2 regions of the Streptomyces sp. SudanB182_2057 genome follow, and region 2 is predicted to be linked to the other one. Evidence: riboswitches for the same ligand, from Rfam matches in the RefSeq annotation. Region 2 holds a riboswitch; the other holds the start of a gene.
The links. Region 2 has a riboswitch for S-adenosylmethionine ahead of thrC (threonine synthase). Riboswitches for the same ligand answer to the same signal wherever they lie in the genome.
Positions count from the first base shown of each region.

Region 1 (14,828 bases), 1.3 Mb from region 2:
CCACGGCCCGCTTGTGGGCGGCCACGGCCCGGCGGCCGCGCTCCAGTTCGGCGAGGGTGTCGGCGGCCTCGGCGCGCTCCTGGGCGAGTTGGCGCAGCGCGGACCGCAACTCCCCCAGCCGGCCGGCCTGCCGGGCGCCGAGGCGGTCGAGCAGGGCCGCCTTGTCCAGGTAGTCCTCGGGCCCGGCGGAGAAGAACAGGGCCACGGCCGGGTCGAGGCCGCCGGACCGGTACTGCGCGCCGGCCAGCGAACCGAGCTGTTGCCGCAGGTCGTTGACGCGCTGCTGCTGCCGGGCCAGGTGGTCCCGGGTGACGCGCAGCCGACGGCGCAGTTCACCGGCGCGCTCGTCGGCCTTGTCGTAGTCCTGAGTGGCCTTCTCGGCCTCCGCGTACAGCCGGTCCAGTTCGGCGCGGGCGCCGGCGCCCGGCGCCGCGTGTGCCGGTACGGCGCCGAGTGCCGCCGCGGCCGACAGCACGCACAGGGCGGCGGCGCCCCGGTCGAATCCGGACGGTGCAAGGCGGCGATGGGACCCCACGGCAGTCCTTCTGCTGGCGGACGTCTGACCCGTTGCCCCGGCGCCGGGGACGGGGAGGCCCCGGCGCCGGGAAACGCGGCAGACAGTAGCCGCGCGCGGGGGCCCGGACCAAAGACCTCGGCGTCAACACATGCTGACGCCCCGCCGCTGACGCAGGTCACCGGCGGGGCGAGGGGTCAGTTCCGGTTCCGGTGATTCGCCCGTTCGGGCGCCACCGGGTCCGTGTGTCGCGGGGGTCTCAGACGCGCACGCCCCACATGAACGGACCGCCGATGGTGTTCATGGACTCGTACCGGACGACCGTGCCGGTGCGCGGGGCGTGCAGGACCTGGCCGTTGCCCGCGTACAGGCCGACGTGGTGCAGGTCGTTGAAGAAGAAGACCAGGTCGCCGACCTTCAGATCGCCGACCGAGGTGATCCGCGTGCCGATCTGGGACTGCGCCTCGGAGGTGCGCGGGATGGAGACGCCGGCCTGGGCGTAGGCCCAGGAGGTCAGGCCCGAGCAGTCGAAGGAGGAGGGGCCGGTGGCGCCGTAGACGTACGGCGAGCCGATCCTGGTCTGGGCGGCGGAGAAGGCCCCCTGGGCCCGGCCGGAGCCGGGCAGGGACCCGCCGAGGTCGGGGCGCTCGCCGGTGCCGGTGGAGCGGCTGGCGCGCTCCTGGCTCTCCTGGGCGCGCTTCTGCTCCTGTTCGGCGAGCTGCTGCTTCTCCTTGGCGGTCAGGGTGTTCAGCAGCCGCTGGGCCTCGCCGAGCTTGGCCTGGACTTCCTTCTTCTTGTTGCCCAGTTCGGTGCGGGTGGCGGAGAGGTCCTTGAGCTTCTCGGTGGCCTCGGCCCGCTCCTGGGCGAGTTCGCGCTGCTTGTCCTGGATCTTCTTCAGCGCGTCGACCTGCTGGCTGCTCAACTGGTCGAGCGTGGACGCCTTGTCGAGGTAGTCGTCCGGGTTCGAGGACAGGAACAGCTGGACCGAGGCGTCGATGCCACCGGAGCGGTACTGGGCGGTGGCCAGCGAACCCAGGCCGTCGCGCAGCTTGTTGAGCTCCTCCTGGCCGCGGGCGACGTTGTCCTGGATGGTGGAGATGTCCTTCTGCAGCTTCTGCTGCTTCTCCTTGGCGCCGTTGTACTTCTCGGTCGCCTGCTCGGCCTGCTCGTAGAGCTTGTCGACCTTCGCCTTCACCTCGTCCTTGCTCAGCTTCTCGCTGGGGGCGGCGTTGGCGGCGTTCGCGCTGAGCGCGACGGCAGCGGCGGCTGCGGTGGTCAGCACGGTCACGCGGGTGCGACTCGGCTGCTTGGGTCGACGATGGGACGCCACGGAGGGGGAACTCCTTCTTGAGAGTGATCACCCGTTCGGAGGTTCGAGCCAGACCCTAGTGACCTAGTTGTGATCAGTTCAAATCCTCACGGCAAAAAAACCCGTCACGCCATGCATTCTTTGCACACAACTCACGTGCAGTGAGGCACGACTGACCCTACGTCGCGCGATGACAAGGTCAATTCGGACGTTATCGGCGCCTATTGGACCTTAGGGACACCTTCAGGCCAACCGCTTCAGAAGCACCGCGGAGGCCACCGGCCGGGCTCCCGCCTTGGCGACCCCGTCGGCCACCTCCCGGTCGGTGGAGGCGACGATGACCGGGCGTCCCGGCGGCTCGGCGCGCACCAGCTGCCGGATCAGCTCGTCGGCGGTCACGCCCGGCTTCGAGAACAGGACCCGCACTCCGCGCGGCGGAGCGAGCAGTACCGGCGCGGCCAGTTCGGCACCGTCGAAGACACAGGTGACCTCGGCCCCGGTCTGCGCGGCGAGCGCCGAGAGCTGGCCGAGCAGCCTCAGCCGCTGCTTCTCCAGCGGCATCTGCGGATAGCCGGTCTTGGTCACGTTGTAGCCGTCGACGACCAGGTGCGCCTGCGGCAGCGCCAGCAACTGGTCGAGAATCGCCGGGTCGTTCTCCGACAGGGCGCGCGCCGCGATGTCCTTCGGGGTCATCCGGCCCGGCTCCACCGCGTCGACCGTCTCGGCCGGCCGCACCGACACCGGTGGCAGGGCGAGTTCGCGCCTGAGTCCCTGGGTGGCGTCCAGCAGGGTGTCGAGCAGCAGCCGTACCCGCATGTCCTCCACGCTGCGGCCCTCCCGGGCCGCCCGGCGGGTCGCCTCCAGCGCGGCCTCGGCCTCGCCGAGGCGGGCCTTGAGCCGCCGGGACTCGCTCTCCGCGGCCGACACCCGCGCGTGCGTCTCGGCGCGTACGGCGTCGATCTCGCCGTGCGCCTTGCGCAGCGCCGCCTCGCCCCGCTTGACGTCGCTGAGCGCGGCGCGCAGCTTGCGGTGCAGCGACTCCGCTTCCTTCCGCGCCGACTCCAGCTCCGTACGCAGCCGTTCGGTCTCGGTCCGGGTGTGCTCGCGGGCCTGCGCCAGCTCCGCGCGCAGCCGCTCCAGCTCGGCCCGGCTCTCCTCGCCGGCCCGCTCGGCGTCCGCGCGCTGGGCCTCCTCGCCGGCCGCGGTGACCAGCTTGACCCAGCCCGCCGGGCGCAGCACATAGGCGGCGGCCGCCACGTCGAGCGGGTCGGCGGCCGGGGGCGGGGAGCCCGCGTCGAGGGCGCCGGCGAGCTCCGGCTGCGCCTCCCGGAACCGCTCGCCGATCCGCTGCCGGAACAGCGCGTCGGTCTCCAGCGCCGCCGCCATCGCGTTCCCGGCGAACTTCGCCCGGCGATTCGGGGCGAACCGCGCGTACTGCCGCAGCTGGGCGGGCAGTTCCGCCAGGGTCAGCCCGCCGAAGCCGTCCGACACGATCTGTACGACCCGCCGGCGCACGCCGTCGGGCAGCGGACGGTCAAGCACCTCAGCGGTGCCGTCGCCCGGCCCCCCGCCTGCGGTCTCCACCATCCGTCACACACCCCAATACCGAAAATGTCCCTTTGGGGGCCGCTCCGCTCAGGAGCCGGCGCCCGGCCTGTCCACGAGTTCCACCTGGTCCACCGCGTTGCACCAGCGGCAGCGCACCGATTCGATGGTCTCACTGACCACCTCGCGCTCCTCCACCGTCGGCTCACCGGCCAGATCCAGGTGCGTGAACTCGACGACCTTCGACGAGCGGGTCACGTCGAAACGGGTGAGGTTGCCGCAGAGGGTGCAGCGCCACCGGGTCGTGGCGGTCGGCAGGGGAACCGTCATCGCGCTGGTTCGCTTCCTTCTCGTGTCGGTCCGCGCCGCTCCCCGACGCGTGTGGCTCGTAACCCTACGGCCTGGCGGCCGCTCGCCGCCCGTCCCTTCCGAGCGGCGAGGCGGTCTGTCAGCTTGCGTCCCGTTACGTCATGCTCTGTAGTCATGATCAGCCCCAGGAGCACGGCGGCCGGCAGGACCCTCGGAGCGGTCCGGGACACCCCGGCGCCGGTGACATACGGCCTCATCGCCCTGTGCTGTGTGCTCTTCGCCCTCGGCCCGGCCTCCGGGCTGGTGCCGGGGTACGGCACCGGGGACGCGCTGCTCGCCGCGCAGCGGGCGTACTTCCGGCGCTGGGGGGTGGTCCCGGCCGAGCTGTTCGACGGGCCCGCCGGGGCCGCGCTCACCCCGGCCACCGCGCTGTTCGTGCACGGCAGCTGGGTGCACCTGCTCGGCAACATGCTCTTCCTCTTCGTCTTCGGAGCGATGACCGAGGAGCGGATGGGCCGGGTGGAGTTCACCCTCTTCTACGTCGGCTGCGGCTGTGGCGCCCTGCTCGGCTACGCGGTGGCCAACGCCGCTTCCGGAGAGTCGCTGGTCGGCGCCTCCGGTGCGGTCTCGGCGGTCCTCGGAGCCTTCCTGTACCTGTTCCCCCGCGCGCGGGTGACCAGTCTGCTGCCGTTCCTGTTCTTCCTGCCGCTGCGCTTCCCGGCCTGGGTCGTGCTGCCCTGCTGGGCGGCCCTGCAGTGGCTGGCGGCCGAGCGCGCCCCCGACGGGCCCGGGGTGGCCTACCTCGCCCACCTGGTGGGTTTCGGCCTGGGCTTCGGTTACGCGTGGGTGCGCTACGGACGGCGCAAGGGCCCGAAGGACGACGCCGGCGGGGCGGTGGGCGACGGGCGGGCGACTAGAGTGAAGGGCGCACCGGCTCCGGTCACCGAGGGAGAGAGACAACCGTGATCACCGCGATCGTCCTGATCAAGACCAGCGTGGACCGGATCCCCGAGATCGCCGAACGGATCGCCGCGCTGGAGAACGTGAGCGAGGTCTTCTCGGTCACCGGTACGTACGACCTGATCGCCATGGTCCGGGTGGCCCGGCACGAGGACCTCGCCGAGGTCATCCCCGGCCGCATCAGCAAGATCCCCGGCGTGCGGGGCACGGACACGCACGTCGCGTTCCGCACCTACTCCCAGCACGACCTGGAAGCCGCGTTCGCGATCGGCCTGGACAGCTAGACCGGCTCCACACCGCCGCACCGCCACTGCCGGTGCCGCCGCGGCGGGCCGCAGGCCCGGGAGCCGTCGGCGGCCCGGGCCGCGAACAGGGTGGTGCCTACGAGGGCGACGGCCCGCGTGTCCGCGCCCGGGGGCATCCGCCACGTCCTACGCGCCCGCCCGGCCGCCGGGCGCCGCTCACACCGCCGGTACGCAGCGGCCCTCCTCCGTGCGGTACTGCCACTTCGCGCCGTCCCGGACCAGTTCCCGGACGGCGTTCACGAAGCGGTCCACGTGCTCGTCGGGGGTGCCCGCGCCGAAGCTGACGCGGATGGCGTTCAGGGACTTCTCGCCCGGGGCCGCCTCGGGGGCGCCGCACTCGCCCTGGGTCTGCGGGTCGGTGCCGAGCAGGGTGCGCACCAGCGGGTGGGCGCAGAAGAGGCCGTCGCGGACGCCGATGCCGTACTCGGCGGAGAGCGCGGCGGCGAAGTGGGAGCTGTTCCAGCCGTCGACGACGAAGGAGAGGACGCCGACGCGCGGGGCGTCGTCGCCGAACAGGGACAGCACGCGCACCTCGGGAACCTCGGCCAGGCCCGCGCGGACCTTGGCGATCAGGTGCTGCTCGCGGGCGACCAGGGTGTCCCAGCCGGCCTCGGTGAGGGCCTTGCAGGCGGCGGCGATGGCGTAGGCGCCGATGACGTTCGGGGAGCCGGCCTCGTGGCGGGCCGCGGTCTCGTGCCACTCGACGTCCACCCCGCCGTCCTCGCGCCGGGTCACCCGGCGGCTGGCGCCGCCGCCCGCGAGGTAGGGTTCGGCCGCCTGGAGCCAGTCGGCGCGGCCGGCCAGGACGCCGGAGCCGAAGGGGGCGTACAGCTTGTGGCCGGAGAAGGCGATCCAGTCGACGTCGAGGTCGGTGACGGACACCGGGTGGTGCGGGGCGAGCTGGGCGGCGTCCAGGACGATCCGGGCGCCGTGGGCGTGCGCGGCGGCGGCCAGTTCACGCACCGGCCACAGCTCGCCGGTGACGTTGGAGGCGCCGGTGACACAGACCAGGGCGGGGCCGTACGGGTCGCGGCCGGCCAGGGCCCGCTCCAGGATCTGGACGGCCTGGCCGGGGGTGCGCGGGGCGTCGAGGTAGGTGACGTCCGCGTGCTGCCAGGGCAGCAGGGAGGCGTGGTGCTCGGTCTCGAACACGAAGACCTGGCAGCCGGCCGGGATCGCCCGGGCCAGCAGGTTCAGGGAGTCGGTGGTCGAGCGGGTGAAGACCACCTGGTCGTCGCTTCGGCAGCCGAGGAACTCCGCGACCGTCCTGCGGGCGTTCTCGAACAGGTCGGTGGAGAGCTGGGAGAGGTAGCCGGCCCCGCGGTGGACGCTGCCGTAGTACGGGGCGTAGGCGGCGACGTCGTCCCAGACCCGCTGGAGGGCGGGGGCGCTGGCCGCGTAGTCGAGGGCCGCGTAGGCGACCTCCCCGCCGGTGACCAGCGGGACGGTGACATCCCGCCCCAGAACGGGCAGAGGGGTGCAAAGCGACTGGTCGGTGGCAGCGGTGGAGACAGACATGGCGAACTCCCGTGACGGAATACGAGAAAGCTGAAGGAAAGCGAGGGAAAAGGGAAAGGGTGTGCGGAGGCGGGGCTCTGCGGCCCTAACGCATTCGCTTGCTCACGGAAGACTCCTCGACGACCAGGATCCCTGGTGGCACGAGGGATCCGCGCTTGCCGCAGACCTTGCTGTCCACGGCCTGGTCTTCACCCGGGGCACCCCGCCACGGACGGAGGGTTGCCGGACAGTCGGCCGGGGCCTCATGACTGTCACTCATGACCTGGTACAGGAACGTACGTGAAGTGATCGCCGCCCCGCAACCCGGTGTCCGGATCGCGGGACGGCCTGCCTGCCGGGCCGGTCAGGCGTTGCTGGCGGCCACCCAGCGCTCCAGCGCCCGCCGGGCCGCCCCGGAGTCGATGGACTCGGCGGCCTTTGCGAGGCCCGCGCGGATCTGGTCGGCGAGCGGCTCGTCCGTCGGGTCCAGGGCCACCAGCGCCGCCGCCGCGTTCAGCTCCACGGCGTCCCGTACGGCACCCCGCTCGCCGTCCAGCAGCCTGCGGGCCACCTCCGCGTTGTGGGCCGGGTCGCCGCCGCGCAGGGCCTCCACCGGGACCAGGTCGATGCCGACGTCCCGGGGGTCGAAGGACTCCTCGGTGACCTTGCCGTGGCGCACCACCCACACCCGGGAGGTGGCGGTCGTGGTCAGTTCGTCCAGCCCGTCGTCACCGCGGAAGACCAGCGAGGAGTTGCCGCGTTCGGCGAGCACGCCCGCGACGATCGGCGCCTCGCGGGCGACGGCCACGCCGATCGCCTGGGCCCTCACCTGCGCCGGGTTGGTCAGCGGGCCGAGCAGGTTGAACACCGTCCGGATGCCCAACTGGCCGCGCGCGGCGCCGACGTGGCGCAGCGCGGGGTGGAACTTCACGGCGAAGCAGAAGGTGATGCCGGCCTCCTCCGCGACCTCGGCCACCCGGCGGGGCGTCAGGTCGAGGTTGACCCCGAGCTTCTCCAGCACGTCGGAGGAGCCGGACGCCGAGGACGCCGCCCGGTTGCCGTGCTTGACGACCTTCGCGCCCGTGCCGGCGACGACGAGCGAGGCCATCGTGGAGATGTTCACCGTCTTGGCCCCGTCGCCGCCGGTGCCGACGATGTCGACGGTGCGGCCGGGGACCTCGATCACGTTCGCGTGCCGGTACATGGTGCGGACCAGGCCGGTGATCTCCTCGACCGTCTGCCCCTTCGCCCGCAGGGCCACCGCGAACCCGGCGATCTGCGCGTCGGTCGCCTCGCCGCGCATGATCTTGTCCATCGCCCAGGCGGTGTCGTCGGCGGCGAGGTCCCGGCCCTCCAGCAGACCGTTCAGCAGGACGGGCCAGGAGCGGCCCGCCGCGGTGTCGCCTCCAGCGGGGGTCACAGCGCTCATCAGCCGCTCCTTGTCCAGATGCCTGCTCGTCGTACACCACCCTATCCAGCCGGAGGCGTGCCGAGGGGCCCCGTCCGGGTCGCGGACGGGGCCCCTCGGCACGCCGGGGACCGGCCGGGGATCAGTGGTGGCCGTGGCCGCTCGCGATCTCCTTGTACTCGTCGACGGTCGGCTTGGGGATCTGGCTGTCCTCGCCGTAGTAGGCGTGGGACAGCTTCACGCGCAGCTTCTCCGAGGCCGGGACCTTGCGCTCGACGCCGTTCTCGTCGACGGTCGGGCCGATCTCGGCCGGTGTGTACTGCTTGTGCGAGGTGAGGGTGTGCAGCTGCTCCTGGCTGAGCGGCTCGTGCACCTCGATGTACTCGCCGTGCGGGAGCCGCTTGACGATGCCGGTCTCGCGGCCGTGCAGCACCTTGTCGCGGTCCCGGCGCTGCAGGCCCAGGCAGATCCGCTTGGTGACGATGAAGGCGATGACCGGGCCGACGAAGTAGGCGATCCGGACGAACCAGGTCACGGCGTTGATCGACAGGTGGAAGTGGGTGGCGACGATGTCGTTGCCGCCGCCGATCAGCATCACGAAGTACACGGTCAGCCAGGCGACGCCGAACGCGGTGCGGGTGGCGGCGTTGCGCGGGCGGTCCAGGATGTGGTGCTCGCGCTTGTCGCCGGTGATCCACGCCTCGATGAACGGGTAGACCGCGATGGCCACGAGGATCAGGCCGAACACGACCAGCGGGATGAACACGCCCAGGACGAGGGTGTGGCCCCAGAAGTCGATCTCCCAGCCCGGCATGGCGCGGATGAGGCCCTCGGCCATGCCCATGTACCAGTCGGGCTGGGCGCCGGTGGAGACGTGGTCGGGGCGGTAGGGGCCCATGGCCCAGATCGGGTTGATCTGGGCGACGGCGGACAGGGCCGCGAGGACGCCGAAGACCAGGAAGAAGAAGCCTCCGGCCTTGGCCATGTAGACGGGCAGCAGCGGCATGCCGACGACGTTCTGCTCCGTCTTGCCGGGGCCCGCGAACTGGGTGTGCTTGTGGTAGAAGACCAGGATCAGGTGGGCCACCACGAGGCCCAGCATGATGCCCGGCAGCAGCAGGATGTGGATGGTGTAGAACCGGGCCACGAAGTCGTGGCCGGGGAACTCCCCGCCGAAGAGGAAGAACGACAGGTACGTGCCGACGATCGGCACGGACAGGATCGCGCCCTCCATGAAGCGGACACCGGTGCCGGAGAGCAGGTCGTCCGGGAGCGAGTAGCCGGTGAAGCCGGTGAACATGCCGAGGACGAACAGCAGGAAGCCGAACAGCCAGTTCAGCTCGCGCGGCTTGCGGAACGCGCCGGAGAAGAACACGCGCATCATGTGCACGAACATCCCGGCGATGAACACGACCGCGCCCCAGTGGTGGATCTGCCGCATGAGCAGGCCGCCGCGCACGTCGAAGGAGATGTGCAGGGTCGAGTTGAACGCCTCGGACATCAGCTGTCCCTGGAGCGGGACGTAGCTTCCGTGGTACTCCACCTCGTTCATCGACGGGTGGAAGAACAGCGTCAGATAGACACCCGTCAGGATGATGATCAGAAACGAGTAGAGGCAGATCTCGCCCAGCATGAACGACCAGTGGTCGGGGAAGATCTTGCGCAAGTTGGCCTTGGCCAGGGCGTAGAGCCCCAGCCGTCCGTCGGCCCAGTCGGCGAGGCGCTCGCCGGCCGGCGCCTTCCCGCGAGAGCGGCCGGCCGCGCCGGGTCGAGGGGTTTCGTTCGCTGCAGTGGTCATCCGCGCTCCCAGAAAGCAGGACCGACGGGCTCCTCGAAGTCGCCGAGCGCCTGGAGGTAACCCTCGCTGTCCACGCCGATGCGCAGCTGCGGCAGGGCGTGGCCGGCGGGGCCGAAGATCACTCGGGCGCCGTCGGTGAGGTCGAAGGTGGACTGGTGGCAGGGGCACAGCACGTGGTGCGTCTGCTGTTCGTACAGCGAGATCGGGCAGCCCACGTGGGTGCAGATCTTCGAGTAGGCGACGACGCCCTGGTGCGACCAGTCGAGCTCGCGCTTGTCCTTGATGTCGTCGGGCTGGAGCCGGACGATCATCAGGGCGGCCTTGGCGATCTCGTCCTGGAAGTCCTCGTCGTGTTCCGCGAGGCCGTCGGGCTTGGCGAAGGTCAGCGAGCCGACGGCCACGTCCTCGGGACGCAGCGGCTGGCCGGTGTTCATGTTGACCAGGCGCTTGCCCCTGGCCCACAGGGTGTGGCGCAGCTTGGTGCCGGGTGCCGGTCCGAGGCCGCCGAGCAGCATCAGGCCGGTCAGCGGCACGAGCGCCATCGCGCCGAGCAGGGTGTTGCGGATCAGCTTGCGGCGGCCGAACCCGGACTCCGCGGCACCCTGGCGGAAGTCCGCGTGGACCTTGTCCCGCACCTCGGGTGACGCCTCGATCGGGTGCCGGTCGTCGGCGACCTCCACGTCCGACATCAGGGTGCGCGCCCAGTGGACCGCGCCCGCGCCGATGCAGAACAGCGCCACACCCAGCGTCAGGCCCAGCGCGAGGTTCATCGCGCTCACGTGACCGAGGGGGAAGACGAAGACCGACTTGTCGTTGGGAATCAGCAGGTAGGCGACGATGAAGCCGATCGTGGCCAGCATCGACACCGTGAACAGCAGTGCCACCGCGCGCTCGGACCGCTTGGCGGCCCGCTCGTCGATGTCCTGGATCCGGTGCTCGTGCGGCGGCACTCCGGGGTCCGCGAACGGATTCTCCTCATCGGCCACGGAGACGGCACCGTGTACACCGTCGCCGGCGGGCCGCTCGGCACGTGGGCGCCCTTCCGGCATGTCCCGGTTTCCCATAGTGCTCCAGACCGCCGTGATTTGGTGTATTCACACCGTACTACGCAGATTGTCCGGATAGCCGGGCCATTACTCCGGCCGGGGGTGTTTCGAACACAGGGGCCGGAACCGCCCGTCGGCCCCCGGCCGGAAGGGGCCGCGCACAGCCGGACGATCGGACTCCGGCGCCGTCCGGCCGGGCACCGTCCGGCACCGCGTAATCCGGCCAACGGTGAATCGGCGTTAGAAAGCTCACGTTTAGCGGCCCGCTGCGGTAAATCGGCCGTACGGCGGTACCCGACGGATCATCAACTCGCTGCGGTATGGCGGGATTCGGTCAAACAGCCGACCGAACGTTATCATCTGGTTACCTCGCCGGTATCGATCCGTTATCGCCGTGATCATAAGGTGATTTTCGTTCTCACCGCGCAAGGGAATTCCCCTCCGTCGCCGGCGCACACGACGGGGGAAGCGGGGCCGGTCAACGATCTTTCTCATTGTTCTCACGGGGCCCCGAGGTATGTCCGATCGGCATTTTCCGCGGGCAGCATCAGCACAAAGACGGGGAAAAATTCGTGTCACAAACTCGCATTGTCGACGTGGTTAATTTCATGCCGGAGCGGGTGGTCAGGAACAGCGAGCTGCCGAGCGAGGGCGGCGACCTCAGCGACCACGCGTTCTTCGCGGGCGTGCACGAGCGGCGCTTCGCCTGGCCCGACTACACGTCAGCCCAGCTGGGCGCGAAGGCACTCGAGAAGCTCCTGGAGCGCAACGGCGTACCGGCGGCCGACGTCGACCTCATCATCTGCGCCTCCCAGTTGAACGACGCCTTCTCACCCGGCACGGGCACGGCCATCCAGTACGCGGTCGGTGCCACCAAGGCCGCCGTGCTCCAGGTGGACAACGGCTGCTGCTCCTGGATCTCCTCCATCAACACGGCCCGGGCCTTCATCGACTCGGGCCAGTACCGTACGGTCGCGGTGGTCACGGTCACCAACTTCGTCTCCCGTCTCGACGAGTTCCAGAAGGCGCCCGAGTCCCGGGTGCTCGGTGACGGCGCGTCCGCCACCCTCGTCACGGCCGGCGGCGAACCGACCATCCTCTCCGTCCACGAGCAGGCCTTCGGGGAGAACTGGGGCGCGCTCAAGGTCGAGCCGTACGCCGTCGAGGGCATGGAGATCCCCTACTGGTCGGCCGGCTCCGGCGCGCTCACCGTGAAGTTCGACCAGTCCATGCTGGCGCGTCTGTACACCGTGACCATGGAACAGCTTCCCCAGGCGGTCGACATCGCGCTGGAGAAGGCCGGTGTGAAGAACGAGGACATCGCTTTCCTGATCACCCACCAGCCGAACGAGAAATACGTCGCGGAGTGGCGCAAGCGCTGCGGATTCGACGATTCCCGGGCGCACGACACGCTCGGCACCTACGGCAACATGTTCCAGGGCACTCTTCCGGTGACGTTCGCCGACGCCCTCGACAAGAAGATGATCTCGCCCGGCGATCTCATCGCGTTCGCGACCTTCTCGCACGGCGGAGAACTCGTCGGTTCCATGGTCTGGCGCTGGAACTGACTTTCCGGGGCAACCCGCCTGCCCGTTCCCTTCCCCTGCATTTAGTTCATTCTTTTACCACTGCATGAGGAGAAGTATGTCCCAGCGCGTTCCCGACGAGTCGGGTCTGGCCCAGAACTACGTCCTGGACCGGTCCGACCTGGAGGGCCTGGACCTGGTGTGGAACGAGAACACCGGCATGGACGACATGATGAAGCTCATGGAGAGCCGGACGAAGGAGACGTACGACCACGGGGAGATCTTCGGTCAGTACTGTTCCCTCGCCGAGCACATCAACGTCCCCTACGACATCGTCTTCGAGTACGCGGCCAACGCCCGCTCCCTGGAGGAGTGGACGTACAGCATCCGCAACATGAAGCACCTCGGCGGCGGTCTGTACCGCGCGGACGAGATGATCCAGCCGAACACGGACATCTACATCCGCGCCGAGGCGCAGAAGGGTCCCGAGCACGGTCTCGTGGTCTACCCGTGCGCCTGGGACCAGGGCCACGAGCTGTGGATGCGCTACTACATGACGATCATCGACTCGTCGAAGGTGCTGAACAAGCCGGGCACCGTGGTGCTGTGGACCAACTGCAAGCACCCGTACTACGACCGTACGACGGAGAACGTCCCGGACTACATCGCCGAGGGCCGGGCGCGCACCGACCGCGTCTGGGTCGGTGACATCTGGCCCGTCTTCCACGCCGGCCACAGCATCGAGATGGGCAACCTGAAGCGGATCCTGGAGCACCGCTTCGGCGCCGGCAAGGCCTGAGCCCGCCGCGGGGCGGCCCCGGCCACCCCGCACCGCACCACGACGAAGCACACGCCACACATGGGGGATTTATGCGGCTGGCCGACGCCTTGGTCACGGTACTGCGCGATCTGGACACCAGATACGTATTCGGCGTCAGTGGCGCGAACATCGAGCACGTCCACGACGCGATCGACAGGCTCGGTCAGGGCCGTCTGACGTCCGTGCTGGCCAAGCGGGAGGACGGGGCGGCGAACATGGCGGACGCCCGCGCCCGGGTGCACCGCACACTGGGGGTGTGCTGTTCCACCTCCGGCGGCGGGATGATGAACCTGATCGCCGGACTGGCCGAGTCCCACGCGGAGTCGGTGCCGGTCCTCGCGCTGGTCGGGCAGCCGCCGGCCGCCCTGGACGGCCGGGGCTCCTTCCAGGACTCGTCCGGCATCGGCCGGACCGTGGACGGCCCGGCCCTGCTGCGGGCCATCACCAAGAAGACCGTCCGGGTCACCGGGGCGGAGGGCTTCTGGGACCTGCTGCGCGACGCCGTCTCCACCTGTCTGAGCGGCCGCAAGGGCCCGGTGGCCCTGCTGCTGCCCCGGGACGTCTACGAGCTGGAGGTCGGTGACGTCCCGGCCCACTGGCCGGCCCACCTCGGCGCCTTCATCGAGCCCGAACCGCTGCCCGAGCCGGAGGTGTCCGCCCTCTTCGACCGGCTGCGCGAGGCCGTCGCCCCGGTGCTGCTGCTCGGACACGGCAACCGCCGCTCCTGCGATCCCGAGGCGGTGCGCGTCTTCGCCGAGCGGACCGGGATCCCCGTGGTGACCACCATGGGCGCGCGCGGCGAGTTCCCCAACGACAGCGACCTGTACCTGGGCGTCGTCGGCGAGGGCGGCCACCCCTCGGCCGCCGAGTACGTGGCCAAGTCGGACTTCGTGGTCCTGGTCGGCACCGGACTGGCCATGATGACCCGGCGGGCGCTGGGCGACTGGGACCCCGCTCGGGCCGGCGCGGTCAACATCGACCTCGGTGAGATCGAGCGCTCGGGCCTGGCGGACACCACCGTCCGCGGGGACATCGGCGAGGTGTTCCGGCTGCTGGAACGGCTGCGCGCGGAGCGCCCCTTCACGGCCCCGCCGGTCACCGGCTACGAGCTGACCCGCTTCGTGGCCCGGCCCGCCGTACCCGTCCCGGGGCGCACCGGCGGGCGGGACGGGGACGCGCTGCTGCAGAGTGAGGCCGTCCGGCTGCTCCAGGAACACCTGCCGCAGGGCGGCCACCTGCTCTACGACGCCGGGAACTGCGCCGTCGCCGCCATGCACTACGGGTCCGTGCCGGCCGGCTCCTCCTCCACCATCGCGCTGGGCATGGGCAGCATGGGCTACAGCGTCGGGGCGGCCGTCGGCGCCCAGCTCGGCTCGCCGGAGGGCACCCGGACCGTGGTGTTCTGCGGTGACGGGGCGTTCCTGATGAGCGGCCTGGAGGCGCACACCGCCGTGGAGCTGGGCCTGCCCATCCTGTACGTCGTCTTCAACAACGGCATGCACGGCATGTGCGCCACGCGCCAGCAGCGGTTCTTCGACTCCCGGATCACCGCCGTGGACTACACGCCCGTCGACGTGCGCACGGTGGCGCGGGGCCTGGGCTCGCCCGACCGGCTGTGGGTCGGCAGTGCCGGGACCGCCGCCGAACTGGCCGCGCGACTGGCGGAGTACCGGCGCCACGCGCACCTGCCCGGGGTCCTCGAACTGAAGCTCACCGTGGAGGAGGAGCCGCCCTTCGCCTCCTTCCTGCCCGCCGACGCCCCCACCGTGCCGGTGCCCGGGCCACGACAGG
Region 1 covers NZ_OZ186798.1:5,994,387-6,009,214, reverse strand. The annotation lists gene ACSURM_RS26615 (NlpC/P60 family protein) at 1-535, opposite strand, end outside; gene ACSURM_RS26610 (NlpC/P60 family protein) at 774-1,844, opposite strand; gene ACSURM_RS26605 (NYN domain-containing protein) at 2,067-3,410, opposite strand; gene ACSURM_RS26600 (hypothetical protein) at 3,459-3,698, opposite strand; gene ACSURM_RS26595 (rhomboid family intramembrane serine protease) at 3,852-4,643, shown strand; gene ACSURM_RS26590 (Lrp/AsnC family transcriptional regulator) at 4,640-4,921, shown strand; gene ACSURM_RS26585 (hypothetical protein) at 4,918-5,058, opposite strand; gene ACSURM_RS26580 (aminotransferase class V-fold PLP-dependent enzyme) at 5,099-6,460, opposite strand; SAM riboswitch class IV at 6,607-6,723, opposite strand; gene trpD (anthranilate phosphoribosyltransferase) at 6,804-7,868, opposite strand; gene qcrB (cytochrome bc1 complex cytochrome b subunit) at 7,990-9,645, opposite strand; gene qcrA (cytochrome bc1 complex Rieske iron-sulfur subunit) at 9,642-10,709, opposite strand; gene ACSURM_RS26560 (3-oxoacyl-ACP synthase III family protein) at 11,288-12,259, shown strand; gene ACSURM_RS26555 (hypothetical protein) at 12,336-13,016, shown strand; gene ACSURM_RS26550 (thiamine pyrophosphate-binding protein) at 13,088-14,828, shown strand, end outside.
Region 1: it holds a riboswitch for S-adenosylmethionine, as region 2 does, so the genes downstream of both, ACSURM_RS26580 (aminotransferase class V-fold PLP-dependent enzyme) here and thrC (threonine synthase) in region 2, are expected to answer to the same signal.

Region 2 (14,828 bases):
GGGCGCGGAGGACTCCGCCGAACTGGCCCGCCGGGACCTGGACGCGCTGAAGATCACCCCCGACGACAGCGTGGTGGGCGTCTCCGCCTCCGGCCGCACCCCGTACGCCGTCGGCGCCGTCGAGCACGCCCGCGCACTCGGCGCGCTGACCGTCGGCCTGGCCTGCAACGCGCACAGCGCGCTGGGCGCCGCCGCCGAGCACCGCATCGAGGTGGTCGTCGGCCCGGAGCTGATCACCGGCTCCACCCGGCTGAAGGCGGGCACGGCCCAGAAGCTGGTGCTGAACATGCTGTCGACGATCACGATGATCCGGCTCGGCAAGACGTACGGGAACCTGATGGTCGACGTGCGCGCCTCCAACGCCAAGCTGCGGGCCCGCTCGCACCGGATCGTCGCCCTGGCCACGGGCGCCGGGGACACCGAGATCGACCGGGCCCTCACGGAGACCGGCGGCGAGGTGAAGCACGCGATCCTGGCCCTGCTCGCCGGGGTCGACGGCCCCACGGCGGCCCGGCTGCTCGAGGAGTCGGGCGGCCACCTGCGCGCCGCCCTGGCCCACGCGTCCGGCTGACGCGCCCCCGCCCTCAGGGCCGGCGGCCCGAAGGCGCCCGCCACACCAGCGTGTAGCGCCAGAACAGCCGGCGCCGCAGCCGGGCGCCGGGCAGGAGGCGGCGGGCCGTGCGGGAGATCTCGGCGTAGGTCTCCCGCGGGTCCCGGGTGGGGGCCGTCATGGCCAGGGGCCGTCGCGGGGCCGGCCGGCCGCGGTTCTTCGCCCAGCCCGTCAGCGCGTTGAGCGGTACGGCGACCAGCCCGAGCGCGTGGTCCAGCGGGCCCGCCGCGCGGGCGCAGCCGACGACGACGAGGGTGCCGCCGGGCGCGAGCCGGTCCCGGAGGCGGGTGAGGGTCCCGGCGAGGGGGAGGTGGTGGAGCACGGCGACGCAGGTGATCACGTCGTAGGGCCCGTCGGGAAGGTGCCGGGAGGCGTCGGCGAGGCGGTAGGCGACGGGTGCGTCGCCGGGTGTCGACTCCCGGGCCCGGTCCAGGATTTCGGCGTCGGAGTCCACGGCGTGCACCTGCCGGGCGCGCCGGGCGAGCAGCCGGGCCAGCTCCCCGCTGCCGCAGCCCACGTCCAGGGCGGTGCCGAAGCGGCGGGGCAACCGCCGTAGCAGCCAGGGGTGGTAGTGGGCGTTGTGGTCCCAGGGGTGGGCCGCGTTGAAGCGATGGAGGGCCTCCGCCAGGCGGCCCGCACGGCGCGTCGTCATGGCGCCCACTCCACCACGGTCCGCGCCCCCGCCACGGGCCAGGGCACCATGGAGGCAAGGAGGCGACCGACCGATATGAACCACGCCCAGCTCACCGCCCTCGGACGGGCTCTCCGGCTACTCGGGGAGCACGGCGAGACCCTGACCGCCGACACGCCGGACGCCCGGCTGCACGAGATCAAGGACGACCTGCGGCGCGCCCTGGACCTGCTGGAGGACAGCGTGACCACGGGGGCGCCCGCCACCCGGTGTCCCGAGCATCCGCAGGGCCCCGTGGACGAGAGCGCCCCCGACCTGTGCCTGCTGTGCGAGACCCGGCGCCGGGCCGCGCGCCGCTCGGAGTACCAGGGCGCCCGGCCGCGCCCGGCGGAGCCCGCTCCCACCGCGCCCTCCCGGTACGGCGTGCGCGGGGACCGCCCGCAGGCCCAGCAGCGGTGGCTGCCGGAGCTGTGGAACGGGCAGGAGTGGCAGCTGTGCGGCACGCCCCGCCGGGACCGGCGGGAGGCGGAGGCCTATCTCGCGGCCCAGCGGCGCGGCTCCCGGCCCGCCATGGCGTACCGGCTCGTCCACGAGTTCACCGACTACGAGGTGCTGCGGGTGTGGGGGACGCCGATGCGGGTCGACATCGAGCCGCTGGGCAATCTGTAGCGGCGGTCCGGCTCGGGTGGCTCAGCTGAGGGTGGCCAGGGCCGACGCGTCGTAGGGCTTCAGCTCGTCGAAGCGGTCGGTGAGGACCTTGGCCGCCCACTCGGGGTCCTGGAGCAGCGCGCGGCCGACGGCCACCAGGTCGAACTCGTCGGCCTCCAGGCGGTCCAGGAGGTTGTCGATGCCCTTGACCGAGGAGCTCTCGCCCTGGAAGGCGTTGATGAAGTCGCCGTCGAGGCCGACCGAGCCGACCGTGATGACCTGCTTGCCGGTGAGCTTCTTGGTCCAGCCGGCCAGGTTCAGGTCGGAGCCGTCGAACTCGGGCTGCCAGTAGCGGCGGGTGGAGGCGTGGAAGACGTCGACACCGGCCTCGGCGAGCGGGGCGAGGACGGCCTCCAGCTCGCCGGGGGTCTCGGCGAGGCGGGCGGTGTAGTCCTGCTGCTTCCACTGCGAGTAGCGGAAGATGACCGGGAACTCGGGGGAGACCGCCTCGCGGACCGCGGCGACGACCTCGGCCGCGAACCGGGTGCGGGCCACCGCGTCGCCGCCGTAGGCGTCGGTGCGGCGGTTGGTGCCCGCCCACAGGAACTGGTCGAGCAGGTAGCCGTGGGCGCCGTGGATCTCCACGCCGTCGAAGCCGATGCGCTCGGCGTCGGCCGCGGCCCGCGCGAAGGCGCCGATGACATCGTCGACGTCCTTCTGCGTCATCGTCACGCCCGTGGGCTCCGCGCCCGCGGTGACCAGGCCGGAGGGGCCGATGGCGGGGGCGTCCGGGTAGGGCCGCTGGCCCTGCTTGCGGACCATGCCGATGTGCCACAGCTGCGGGACGATGGCGCCGCCCGCCGCGTGCACCTCCTCGGCGACCTTCGCCCAGCCCGCCAGCTGCTCCTCGCCGTGGAACAGCGGGACGCGGCCGCTCTCGCCGGCCGACTCGTGGCCGATGTAGGTGCCCTCGGTGACGATGAGGCCGACACCGGCGGCGGCCCGGCGCGCGTAGTACGAGCGCACGTCCGCGCCGGGGATGCCGCCCGGGGAGAACTTCCGGGTCATCGGGGCCATCACGATCCGGTTCGGGACGGTGAGGCCGTTCAGCCGGACCGGGCGGGAGAGGACGCGGGCCGCGCGGGAGGCGGCGGGCGCGGAAGTGGTCATGGGGGAGCTCCTAGCTATCCAGGGGCGACCAGCTGGTATGTGCGGCTGCATTGTTGCAGTACTTTAAGTAATGCCGGGACCCCGGGCCCCCATTCCCGGGCGGCGCCACGCGGCCGTGTGAACCCCGCCATACCCCTCGTCCGGCGACAACCGGGTGAATTGCCCGCACTTCCCTGTCGCGCCGCCGGGAGGATCGAGCTACGAGCCTTAAATAACACAGGGTGACTATTACGCAACACAACGCGAGCAGCGGAGTGACCTGGGCGCCCGGCGCCGGTCCCGGAGTCACGCGGTGGACCGACCGCCTCGACGCGGCCGGCGCACACACCCCCACCCCCCTGCGGGGACTGACCGTCGCCGTCGTCGGCCTCGGCTACGTCGGCCTGCCCACCGCCCTCGGCCTGCTGGACGCCGGCGCCACCGTCCTCGGCATCGACATCAGCGAACAGCGGCTGGCGGACATCCGCACCGGCGACGTCGACCTGCTCCCGGCCCAGCACGCCGCCCTGGCCTGCACCCAGAACACCGGCGACTTCCTGCTCACCACGGACGCCGGCACCCTGCCCCGCGCGGACGCCGTCATCGTCTGCGTACCCACCCCGGTCACCGAGGACCACCGGCCCGACCTGCGCGCCCTGCGCGCCGCCTGCGCCACCGTGGTCGAACGGGCCGTACCGGGCCAGCTGATCGTGCTGACCTCCACCAGCCACGTCGGCACCACCCGGGACCTGCTGCTGACCCCGCTCGCCGCCCGCGGCCTGGCCGCCGAGCAGGACGTCCTCGTCGCCTTCGCCCCCGAGCGCATCGACCCGGGCAACGAACGCCACACCCCCGAGACCACCCCGCGGATCGTCGGCGGCGCCGGACCGGTCAGCTCCCGGGCCGCCGCGTTCGTGCTGCGGCCCACCGCCTCGCGCATCCACCAGGTGCCCGACCCGGAGACCGCCGAGATGGCCAAGCTCTGGGAGAACATCTTCCGCGCGGTCAACATCGCCCTCGCCAACGAACTGTCGGAGGCCTGCGCGCACCTCGGCCTCGCGCCCGTCGAGGTCATCGACGCCGCCGCCACCAAGCCGTACGGCTTCATGCCGTTCTACCCGGGCCCCGGGGCCGGCGGCCACTGCATCCCCTGCGACCCGTACTACCTGCTGCACCAGCTGCCGCCCGGCGGACCGTCCGCCCCCGTGCTGAGCCGCGCCATGACCGCCCTGCGCGAGCGCCCTGCGCGGATCGCCGCGCAGGCCGCCGAGCGGCTGCGCGCCGACGGCCGCCCGCTCGACGGCGCCCGCGTCCTGGTCCTCGGGGCCGCCTACAAGCCGGGCGTGTCCGACATGCGGGAGAGCCCGGCGCTGCGGCTGCTCGCCCTGCTCGCCGAGCAGGGCGCCGACGCCCGCTACAGCGACTGCCACGTGCCGCGCCTGACCGTGCGCGGCCGGGAGCTGCGGTCCGTGGCGGACCCGCACAAGGAGCCCTGGGACCTGGTGATCGTGCACACCGTGCACCCCGGCACCGACCTCGGCTGGCTGGACGCCGTGCCGCGGGTGCTGGACACCCGGTACCGCATCCGGCCCGCCGCCCCCGCCGCGGTCCGGTGAGCTCCGTACCCGACGCCCTGCCCCCGGCGTCCGCCGCGGCCGGTTCCCTCCTCCGCCGCCGGCTGCGGGCCCGCCTGGGCGGGGCACTGGAGACGATGGCCCCGCGCGAACGGGCCGCCCTGGTACGGCTGCTCGGCCTGATCGCGCTGCTGCCGGTACTGCTGCTGATCGCCCGCCGCTCGGTCCGGCTGCCGTACGAGCCCAGCCTCATCACCTGCTACGGCCTGGCGGTGCTCACCGGCACCGCCGGCCTGCTCTACCTCGCCTACACCCAGTACGACGACCCGGCCGTACGCACCCTGCGCCGCCGGGCCCCGGACCACGGGACGTTCCCGGCGCTGCCGGACCGGCCCAAGGTCAGTTTCCTGCTCGCGGTCAAGGACGAGGTCGGCAACGTCGAGGCCTGCGTCCGCTCGATGGCCGCCTCCGACTACCCCGGCCTCCAGATCATCGTCGTCGACGACGGCTCCCGGGACGGCACCGGCGCGGTCCTCGACGGCCTCGCGGACGAACTCGGCATCACCGTCGTCCGGCTGGAGCGCAACATCGGCAAGAAGGCCGCCCTGGTGCGCGCCTGCGCGCTGGCCGACGGCGACATCCTGATGTTCACCGACTCCGACTGCGTCCTCGCCCCGGACGCGGTCCGGCAGTGCGTACGGGCCATGGTCCGCCATCCCGACCTCGGCGCGGTCAGCGGGCACTGCCGCGCCCTCAACCCGCACCAGAGCACGCTGACCCGCGTCCAGGACGTCTGGTACGAGGGACAGTTCCGGATCGCCAAGGCGGCCGAGGCGGCGTACGGGGCGGTCACCTGCGTCTCCGGTCCGCTGGCCGCGTTCCGGCGCGAGGCCGTCTACAACTACCTGCCCGCCTGGGCGGAGGACCGGTTCGCGGGCGCCCCGTTCCGGTTCGCCACCGACCGGCAGCTGACCGGGTACGTGCTCGGCCAGGCCTGGCGCGGACGCGCCCTCAAACAGCGGCACGCCGGCTCCCCGTTCGTCGCCGGACACGACCACCCCGAGCGGCGCTGGCTGGTGGGCTACACCAAGTCCGCCCGGGTGTGGACCAACGTGCCCGCCCACTGGCGCCCCTTCCTCCACCAGCAGGTCCGCTGGAAGAAGAGCTTCATCCGCAACCTCTTCTTCACCGGCGGCTTCATGTGGCGCCGGGGGCCGGTCCCGGCCCTGCTCTACTACGGCCACGCCCTGTGGGTGCTGGCCGCGCCCGCCCTGGTCTTCCTGCACCTGGTGTGGGCCCCGCTGCACTGGACGGCCGGGCTCACCGCGCTCTACGTGGCCGGGATGCTGCTCAAGGGCAGCATCTGGGGCCTGGCGTTCCGGTTCGACAACCCGGGCGACAGGCGCTGGCGCTACCGGCCCCTGATGAGCCTGCTGTCCTGCTGTGTCCTGGCGTGGCTGCTGCCGTACGCCGCCCTCACCCTCCGCCGTGGAATCTGGACGAGGACCCCCGCATGATCATCACCGCCACCCCGTCGACACCGCGCCCGCCCCGGCGGGGCCGGGTCCGCAAGGGCATCGGCCACCTGTTCCGGCTGACCGTCACCGTGCTCTCCGCCGCCACCGTGCTCGCCCTCTACTACGTCGTCCTCACCCGGGGAGGCTCCCGGTGAGGACACGCGGCGGCACCCGTACGACCACCGCCGGCCGCGGGACGGGCCGCCGGCTGTCCGGCGCCGCGGTGCGCAGCGCGTCCGCCGCCCTCGCCGCCGTCGTGGTGGCGACGCCGTTCCTCGGCGCGTGGAGCTACGAGAACGCGCGGCGCGCGGTGTCCGCGCAGGCCGCCGCGCCCCGCGCCGGGCAGGACGCGCTGCCCGGGGAGATCGTCAGGACCCGCGCGAGCGCGCCGATCGTGCTCGCCTACCACGACGTCAACCCCGAGCCCACCAACGACTACACGCTCACCCCGCGGCAGCTGGACACCCAGCTCGCCAAGCTGGCGGCGGCGGGCTACCGCTCCCTGACCACCGAGGAGTTCACCCGCTACCTGGCCACGGGCACGACACCGGCGCCGCACACCGTCTACCTCACCTTCGACGACGGCACCCGGGGACTGTGGGCACACGCCGACCAGGTCCTCGCCAAGCACCACATGCACGCGGCGTCCTTCCTGATCACCGGCGCCGTCGGCACCCACCGCCCGTACTACCTGTCCTGGGCCGAGATCGGCCTCATGAAGTCCTCCGGGCGCTGGGACTTCCAGGACCACACGCACCTCAGCCACGAGCGGGCGGCGATCGACGCCGCCGGACACCAGGGCTCGGTGCTCGCCAACCGGCTCTGGCTGGCGGACGAGAACCGGCTGGAGACCGAGAGCGAGTACCGCACCCGGGTGCGCGCCGACCTGGACGAGTCGCTGCGGGCGTTCTCCGACCACCGCCTGCCGGCGCCCCAGCTGTTCGCCTACCCGTTCTCGGAGACGGCCGGGCCGACCAACCTCGCCGCCCGCGACACCTCCGTGCTGGAACGGCTGCTGCGGGAGCGGTTCACCGCGTCGCTGACCAACGTCTCCTCGCGCCCCCTGCCCGCCGGGCCGCGCGCGGCCGCCGCACGGCAGGTGCAGCGCCTGGAGGTGATGCGGACGACGTCCACGAACACCTTCGCGAAGCAGCTGAACGAGTGGGTCTCCCGCGCGCCGGACGAGGTCCCCGAACCGCTGCGCAACCCCGAGCAGTGGCAGTTCCCGGGCAGCCCGTCGGGCACCGGCCTGGCGGCGCTGACCGGCAAGGGGGTGGCGAACGGCACGTACGTCTCGGCCGTCCACCTGCCGATGGGTACGGCGGACTGGAACACCTACCGGGTGAGCGCCACCGTCGCCGGGCTGAGCGGGACCAGGACCAGCGCGTCGGTGGAGGTCGGGCACGGCAGTCTGGTGCCCGTCACGGTGACCGTCTCCGAGGCGGGAGTGCGGGTGACCGAGCGGCCGGCCGACGGCACGGCCCGCGTCACGACCGGCAGACTCGCCCCGGCGGCGGAACACCGGCTGAACCTGGAGGTCTCCCCCGGCGGCGTCCGCGTCACCGTGGACGGCGGTCACGCGCTGGTGGCCCGCGCCACGGAGGAACCCGACCCGGCGCGCACCGGCGGAGGCGTGTCCCTGGCGGTACGCAACGAGGCGGACGAGGCGGCGTGGCCCCGCTTCCGCGCGCTGCGCATCAGCCCCTGAACCCGGCGCAGTTTTCCAGTGGCCGTCGGGCCGCTCGCTTCCCGGTCAGTGTCGGGCTTCCGCGAGGTGAGTCAAGGGCGCTGCGCGTCGCCTTCGGCGATGGCCCTGCGGGCCACCCTTGACATACCTCGCTCCAGCCCGGGGCAGAAGCGAGCGAGCGGCCGAAAGAACAGTGGCCCAGCCCGGCACCGGACCCATAGGTGAGCTACACACTCCCGTAGCCAAGGGACGCACTCGCGCCTCGCCAGCACGCCGGGTCGGCACAGCGGCTTGCGGGCGGGTGGGCGGGTCCTGGGGACGACGGCGACTGCCAGGGCACCCCTGTCCGCGAGGGCCGAGGAGGCGAGGGGCAGGGGGACTTAGTTATGGACAAGCAGTCCAAAACAACACCCCCCACGCCCGCCGCCACCGCACACCACCCGCCGGTCCGTAGGCCGCCGAACCGGCCCGGCGGCCATGCGAAGCGAGGACGCGCACCCGCCACCAGGCCGGAAGCCGCTAAGCCCACCCGGCGTGCAGGCGAGGCGCGGACGCGCATCCCCGGCCCACGATGCGAACGCAGCCCACCGCAGGGCCCGACCAGGTCCAGTCGGCCACTTTCCCCGGGCCGCCCGCTCGCTTCTCCCCCGTGCTGGAGCGAGGTGTGTCAAGGGTGGCCCGCAGGGCCATCGGCGCAGCCGACGCGGAACGCGCCCTTGACTCACCTCGCGGAAGCACGACACTCACCGAGAAGCGGGCGGCCCACGGCAACCCGACAACCCCGAGAACGCCCGAGGGCGGTACCCCCGGCCGAAAGCCAGGGGTACCGCCCTCGTTCGTAGGACAGGTGATCAACCCTCGGGTCGATCAGAAGTCCATGTCACCGCCCGGCATGCCGCCGCCGGCCGGGGCCGCGGCCTTCTCCGGCTTGTCGGCGATGACGGCCTCGGTGGTGAGGAACAGCGCGGCGATCGACGCGGCGTTCTGCAGCGCGGAGCGCGTCACCTTCGCCGGGTCGATGATGCCCTCGCCGACCAGGTCGACGTACTCGCCGGTCGCGGCGTTCAGGCCGTGGCCCGGGGTCAGGTTGCGCACCTTCTCCACCACGACACCGCCCTCGAGGCCGGCGTTCACGGCGATCTGCTTCAGCGGGGCCTCCAGGGCGATGCGCACGGCGTTGGCGCCGGTCGCCTCGTCACCCTCCAGCTCCAGCTTCTCGAAGACCTGGGAAGCCTGGAGCAGGGCCACGCCACCACCGGCGACGATGCCCTCCTCGACGGCGGCCTTCGCGTTGCGGACGGCGTCCTCGATGCGGTGCTTGCGCTCCTTGAGCTCCACCTCGGTGGCGGCACCGGCCTTGATGACGGCCACGCCGCCCGCGAGCTTGGCCAGGCGCTCCTGGAGCTTCTCGCGGTCGTAGTCGGAGTCGCTGTTCTCGATCTCGGCGCGGATCTGGTTGACCCGGCCGTTGACCTGCTCGGAGGAGCCGGCACCGTCGACGATGGTGGTCTCGTCCTTGGTGATGACGACCTTGCGGGCGCGGCCCAGGAGGTCCAGGGTCGCGTTCTCCAGCTTGAGGCCGACCTCCTCGGAGATGACCTCGCCGCCCGTGAGGATGGCGATGTCGCCGAGCATGGCCTTGCGGCGGTCGCCGAAGCCCGGGGCCTTGACGGCGACGGACTTGAAGGTGCCGCGGATCTTGTTGACGACCAGGGTCGACAGGGCCTCGCCCTCGACGTCCTCGGCGATGATCAGCAGCGGCTTGCCCGACTGCATGACCTTCTCCAGCAGCGGGAGCAGGTCCTTCACCGCGGAGATCTTGGAGTTGGCGATGAGGATGTACGGGTCCTCGAGCACCGCCTCCATGCGCTCCATGTCGGTCGCGAAGTAGGCGGAGATGTAGCCCTTGTCGAAGCGCATGCCCTCGGTGAGCTCGAGCTCCAGACCGAAGGTGTTGGACTCCTCGACGGTGATGACGCCTTCCTTGCCGACCTTGTCCATGGCCTCGGCGATCAGCTCGCCGATCTGGGTGTCGGCGGCGGAGATGGACGCGGTGGAGGCGATCTGCTCCTTGGTCTCGACGTCCTTCGCCTGCTCCAGCAGGGCGGCGGAGACGGCCTCGACGGCCTTCTCGATACCGCGCTTCAGGGCCATCGGGTTGGCGCCGGCGGCGACGTTGCGCAGGCCCTCCTTGACCAGGGCCTGGGCGAGCACGGTCGCGGTGGTCGTACCGTCACCGGCGACGTCGTCCGTCTTCTTGGCGACTTCCTTGACCAGCTCGGCGCCGATCTTCTCGTACGGGTCCTCGAGCTCGATCTCCTTGGCGATGGAGACACCATCGTTGGTGATCGTGGGCGCGCCCCACTTCTTCTCGAGGACGACGTTGCGGCCCTTGGGGCCGAGCGTCACCTTCACGGCGTCCGCGAGCTGGTTCATGCCGCGCTCGAGGCCGCGCCGCGCCTCCTCGTCGAACGCGATGATCTTGGCCATGTGAAGTGGTCCCTCCAGGACTGGGGGTGATTCCTTCGGACCGCGCCCGCGCCCGCGACGGACGGCTCGCCGGCCTCGTGGTTCCTTGCCCCACCCGGCCCGCGGGCCTCACCGACCCGGTCCTTCACTGTCACTCTCACCTTCAGAGTGCTAACGCAATGATTAGCACTCGGCATGGTCGAGTGCAAGCGCCCGGCCGGGTGGAGAGGTCCCCGTCAGCCGCCCGCGAACGCGGGAACCGGGACCCGGCGACGGCACGGCGAAGGGCCCGCACCCTCTGCGAGGTGCGGGCCCTTCACACGAAACATTCAGGCGGTGACGCGAACCATGTCGGCCTGCGGACCCTTCTGGCCCTGCGAGATCTCGAACTCGACCCGCTGGCCCTCTTCCAGGGTGCGGTAGCCGTCCATCTGAATCGCGCTGTAGTGGACGAAGACGTCCGCACCACCGTCGACCGCGATGAAGCCGTACCCCTTCTCCGCGTTGAACCACTTGACGGTGCCCTGAGCCATGCCTAACTCCCCTATTACTGGCCCTTGCACAGATCCACACTTCGCGGACCCGGGTCAGACCTCACCCCCCAACTGGTCGGGGGCGTGCGCCGGAACGCGTCGACCGCGGCCGAATGTATCTGTCCAACTGCCGTCTGCAACAGGTCAATCGGACGAGAAATCTGGACGTCGGAGATCCGGAATATGGCGAGAATTCACCAGACTTCAGGGCAAGTCGGGCCCCATAAAAGCCACAAAAGCCGCGCGGAACCCGCACAACTTGGCTGTTTCTCATCGGGCGCACGGCATGATCGCGGGGCTCGCGGCAACCCGGCCGCGACCGTGTTCCCCAACTCTACCGCGTTCAATCACGCAGAATTGCCCCCTCCGTTTCTCTCACGGAGGGGGCAATCGAGTGGACGGTCAGTGACCGGCCTTACCGTCGGTGAATGGTCAGCCGCCGGCGACCGCAGGGATGATCGAGATACCGGCGCCGTCGGGGGTCGCCGTGTCCAGGCCCTGCTCGAAGCGCACGTCGTCGTCGTTGACGTACACGTTGACGAACCGGCGCAGCTTGCCCTGGTCGTCCAGGACGCGGGCGGCGATCCCCGTGTGGTTCTTCTCCAGGTCCGCGATGACCTCGCCGAGCGTGCCGCCCTCGGCCGGGACCTCGGCCCGGCCGCCGGTGTAGGTGCGCAGGATGGTGGGGATGCGAACGGTCACGCTCATGCGAGGCCAGCCTCTCGGAAGGAGTCCAGGGTCGGGCGGATGGTGGCGGTCAGACCGGTCCCGGCGACCGCGTCCAGGGTCTTCAGGCCGTCACCGGTGTTGAGGACGACGGTGGTCTTCGCCGGGTCCAGCAGGCCCTCCGCGAGCAGCTTGCGGGTCACGCCGACGGTCACGCCGCCCGCCGTCTCCGCGAAGATGCCCTCGGTGCGCGCCAGCAGCCGGATGGCGTCGACGATCTCCGCGTCCGTGACGTCCTCCACGGCACCGCCGGTGCGGCGGGCCACGTCCAGGACGTAGGGGCCGTCGGCCGGGTTGCCGATCGCCAGGGACTTGGCGATGGTGTCCGGCTTCTGCGGCCGTACGACGTCGTGGCCGGCCTTGAAGGCGGTGGAGACCGGGGAACAGCCCTCGGCCTGGGCGCCGAAGATCTTGTACGGCCGGTCCTCGACCAGCCCGAGCTTGATCAGCTCCTGGAGACCCTTGTCGATCTTCGTGAGCTGGGAGCCGGAGGCGATCGGGATGACGATCTGGTCGGGCAGCCGCCAGCCGAGCTGCTCGCAGATCTCGTACGCCAGCGTCTTGGAGCCCTCGGCGTAGTACGGCCGCAGGTTGACGTTGACGAAGCCCCAGCCCTCGCCGGCCGGGTCGCCGATCAGCTCGGAGCAGAAGCGGTTCACGTCGTCGTAGTTGCCCTCGATGCCGACGAGTTCACCGCCGTAGACCGCGGCCATGACGACCTTGCCCTGCTCCAGGTCGTGCGGGATGAACACGCAGGAGCGGAAGCCGGCCCGGGCGGCGGCGGCGCCGACGGCTCCGGCGAGGTTGCCGGTGGAGGAGCAGGACAGGGTGGTGAAGCCGAAGGCGCGGGCGGCCTCCAGGGCCTGGGCGACGACCCGGTCCTTGAAGGAGTGGGTCGGGTTGCCGGAGTCGTCCTTGACGTACAGGCCGCCGGTCACGCCCAGTTCGCGGGCGAGGTTGTCGGCCTTGACGAGCTTGGTCCAGCCGGGGTTGAGATTGGGCTTGCCGGCGACGTCGGCCGGGACCGGCAGCAGCGGGGCGTAGCGCCAGATGCTGGCGGGGCCGGCCTCGATGCGACGGCGCAGTTCCTCGGTGTCGTAGGCGGAGAAGTCGTAGGCGATCTCCAGCGGCCCGAAGCACTCCTCGCAGGCGAAGACCGGTCCGAGGGGCACCCGGTGGCCGCACTCGCGACAGCTGAGGGCCGCTGCGGGACCGAGGTCCACGGTGGAGTCGCTGGTGGTTGCAACTGTCTGCACAGCCATGTGAGGCGAGGCCCTTTCTCCTCATCTTCCTCACGACGCATCTCGCCGTGAGACGGATTTGGCACCTTCCCTAGCCGGGAGCCTCGCTTGGAAGAAGACGAGAATCGGCTGGAGGGTTGCCGGGGCTTCATCGGGCCGTGTCCCTCTGCCCCTCTGGATGAGCTGTATGTGGTTGTCAACGCCGCTTGACCACCCGACATGCGATGGTCATCGGCGTTGTTCAAGACTGTAACCGAAGGCCAGGACAGTTGAGATAGTCGTCCGAACCGCGAGATGCATCACACGGCGACGTGTGGTGGTGACAGTGAGGAGCCGCCGACCGTGCTGGAAGAAGTCGAGCGCTGGCTGAGCCGCCGCTCCTGGTCCGTGGCCGACCGCCCGCCGCACCGGGTGCTGGCCGCCAAGCAGCGCACGGGCCAGACGATCAGCGTCGTACTGCCCGCCCTCAACGAGGAGGAGACGGTCGGCGACATCGTCACCGTCATCCGCCACGACCTCGTGGAGCAGATCCCGCTCGTCGACGAGATCGTGGTCGTCGACTCCGGCTCCACCGACCGCACCTCCGAGGTCGCCGCGCGGGCCGGCGCCCGGGTCGTCCACCGCGACGAGATCCTGCCCCGCGTCCCGGCCGTCCCCGGCAAGGGCGAGGTGCTGTGGCGCTCGCTGCTGGTGACCGGCGGGGACATCGTCTGCTTCATCGACGCCGACCTGCGGGAGTTCTCCTCCGACTTCGTGCTCGGCATCGTCGGGCCGCTGCTCACCGAGGCGGACGTGGACCTGGTCAAGGCGATGTACGACCGTCCGCTCGCGGGCTCCGCCGGGCAGGGCGGGCGGGTCACCGAGCTGATGGCCCGGCCGCTGCTGAACATGCACTGGCCCCAGCTGGCCGGTTTCGTGCAGCCGCTGGGCGGCGAGTACGCGGCCCGCCGCTCGCTGCTGGAGCAGCTGCCGTTCCCGGTGGGCTACGGCGTGGAGCTGGGCATGCTGGTGGACGCGCTGCACCTGGTCGGCCTGGACGCGCTGGCCCAGGTCGACGTGGGGGTGCGCAAGCACCGCCACCAGGACGGCCAGGCCCTCGGCCGGATGGCCGCCGCGATCTACCGCACGGCCCAGCTCCGGCTGGCCCGGGGTCATCTGGTGCGGCCCGCGCTGACCCAGTTCGAGCGGGGCGAGGACGGCTTCGAGCCGCGTACCTACTCGGTGGACACCGAGGAGCGCCCGCCCATGGTGGAGGTCGCTGAGTACGCGGAGCGGAAGGTGGCGTGAACGGCCGGTACACGGCCTGCTTCGCAGGTGGATCGCACGTTTGAGGGTTTGCGGGCCGGGCTAGGTTGAGGCGTATGGCTTCCACGCGCACTGCTGTCGGCAAAGCTCGGGTCCTGGTCGCCTCCAACCGCGGCCCGGTCTCCTATCAGGTACGCGAGGACGGCTCGCTCGACGCCCGGCGGGGCGGCGGCGGGCTGGTCTCGGGACTGTCCGCCATCGGGCCGGACGCGGACTCGGTGTGGGTGTGCGCCGCGCTGGGCGACGGCGACCGGGCGGCGGTGCGGCGCGCCGACGGCGGGCTGCTGCCGGCCGAGGAGACCGGCGGGCAGCGGGTGCGGATGCTCGACATCGACGCGTCCGTGCACGCCGAGGCGTACAACGGCATCGCCAACTCGGTGCTCTGGTTCGTCCACCACCTGCTGTACCAGACACCGCTGGAACCGGTGTTCGACGCGGACTTCCGCCGCCAGTGGGCGTCGTACCGGGCCTACAACCAGGCGTTCGCCGAGGCGCTGGCCGAGGAGGCGGCCGAGGGCGCGGCGGTGCTGATCCAGGACTACCACCTGGCGCTGGCCCCCCGGATGCTCCGCCGGCTGCGGCCGGACCTGCGCATCGGCCACTTCTCGCACACCCCGTGGGCCCCGCCGGACTACTTCCGGCTGCTGCCCGACGACATCGCGGCCGAGCTGCTCGGCGGCATCCTGGGCGCGGACCGGGCGGGCTTCCTGACCCGGCGCTGGGCGGACGCCTTCACCG
Region 2 covers NZ_OZ186798.1:4,658,983-4,673,810, reverse strand. The annotation lists gene murQ (N-acetylmuramic acid 6-phosphate etherase) at 1-571, shown strand, start outside; gene ACSURM_RS20550 (class I SAM-dependent methyltransferase) at 585-1,262, opposite strand; gene ACSURM_RS20545 (hypothetical protein) at 1,338-1,910, shown strand; gene ACSURM_RS20540 (NADH:flavin oxidoreductase) at 1,932-3,059, opposite strand; gene ACSURM_RS20535 (nucleotide sugar dehydrogenase) at 3,281-4,654, shown strand; gene ACSURM_RS20530 (glycosyltransferase family 2 protein) at 4,651-6,129, shown strand; gene ACSURM_RS20525 (hypothetical protein) at 6,126-6,284, shown strand; gene ACSURM_RS20520 (polysaccharide deacetylase family protein) at 6,281-7,837, shown strand; gene groL (chaperonin GroEL) at 8,684-10,306, opposite strand; gene ACSURM_RS20510 (cold-shock protein) at 10,615-10,818, opposite strand; gene ACSURM_RS20505 (MoaD/ThiS family protein) at 11,251-11,526, opposite strand; gene thrC (threonine synthase) at 11,523-12,806, opposite strand; SAM riboswitch class I at 12,825-12,970, opposite strand; gene ACSURM_RS20495 (glucosyl-3-phosphoglycerate synthase) at 13,128-14,072, shown strand; gene ACSURM_RS20490 (alpha,alpha-trehalose-phosphate synthase (UDP-forming)) at 14,147-14,828, shown strand, end outside.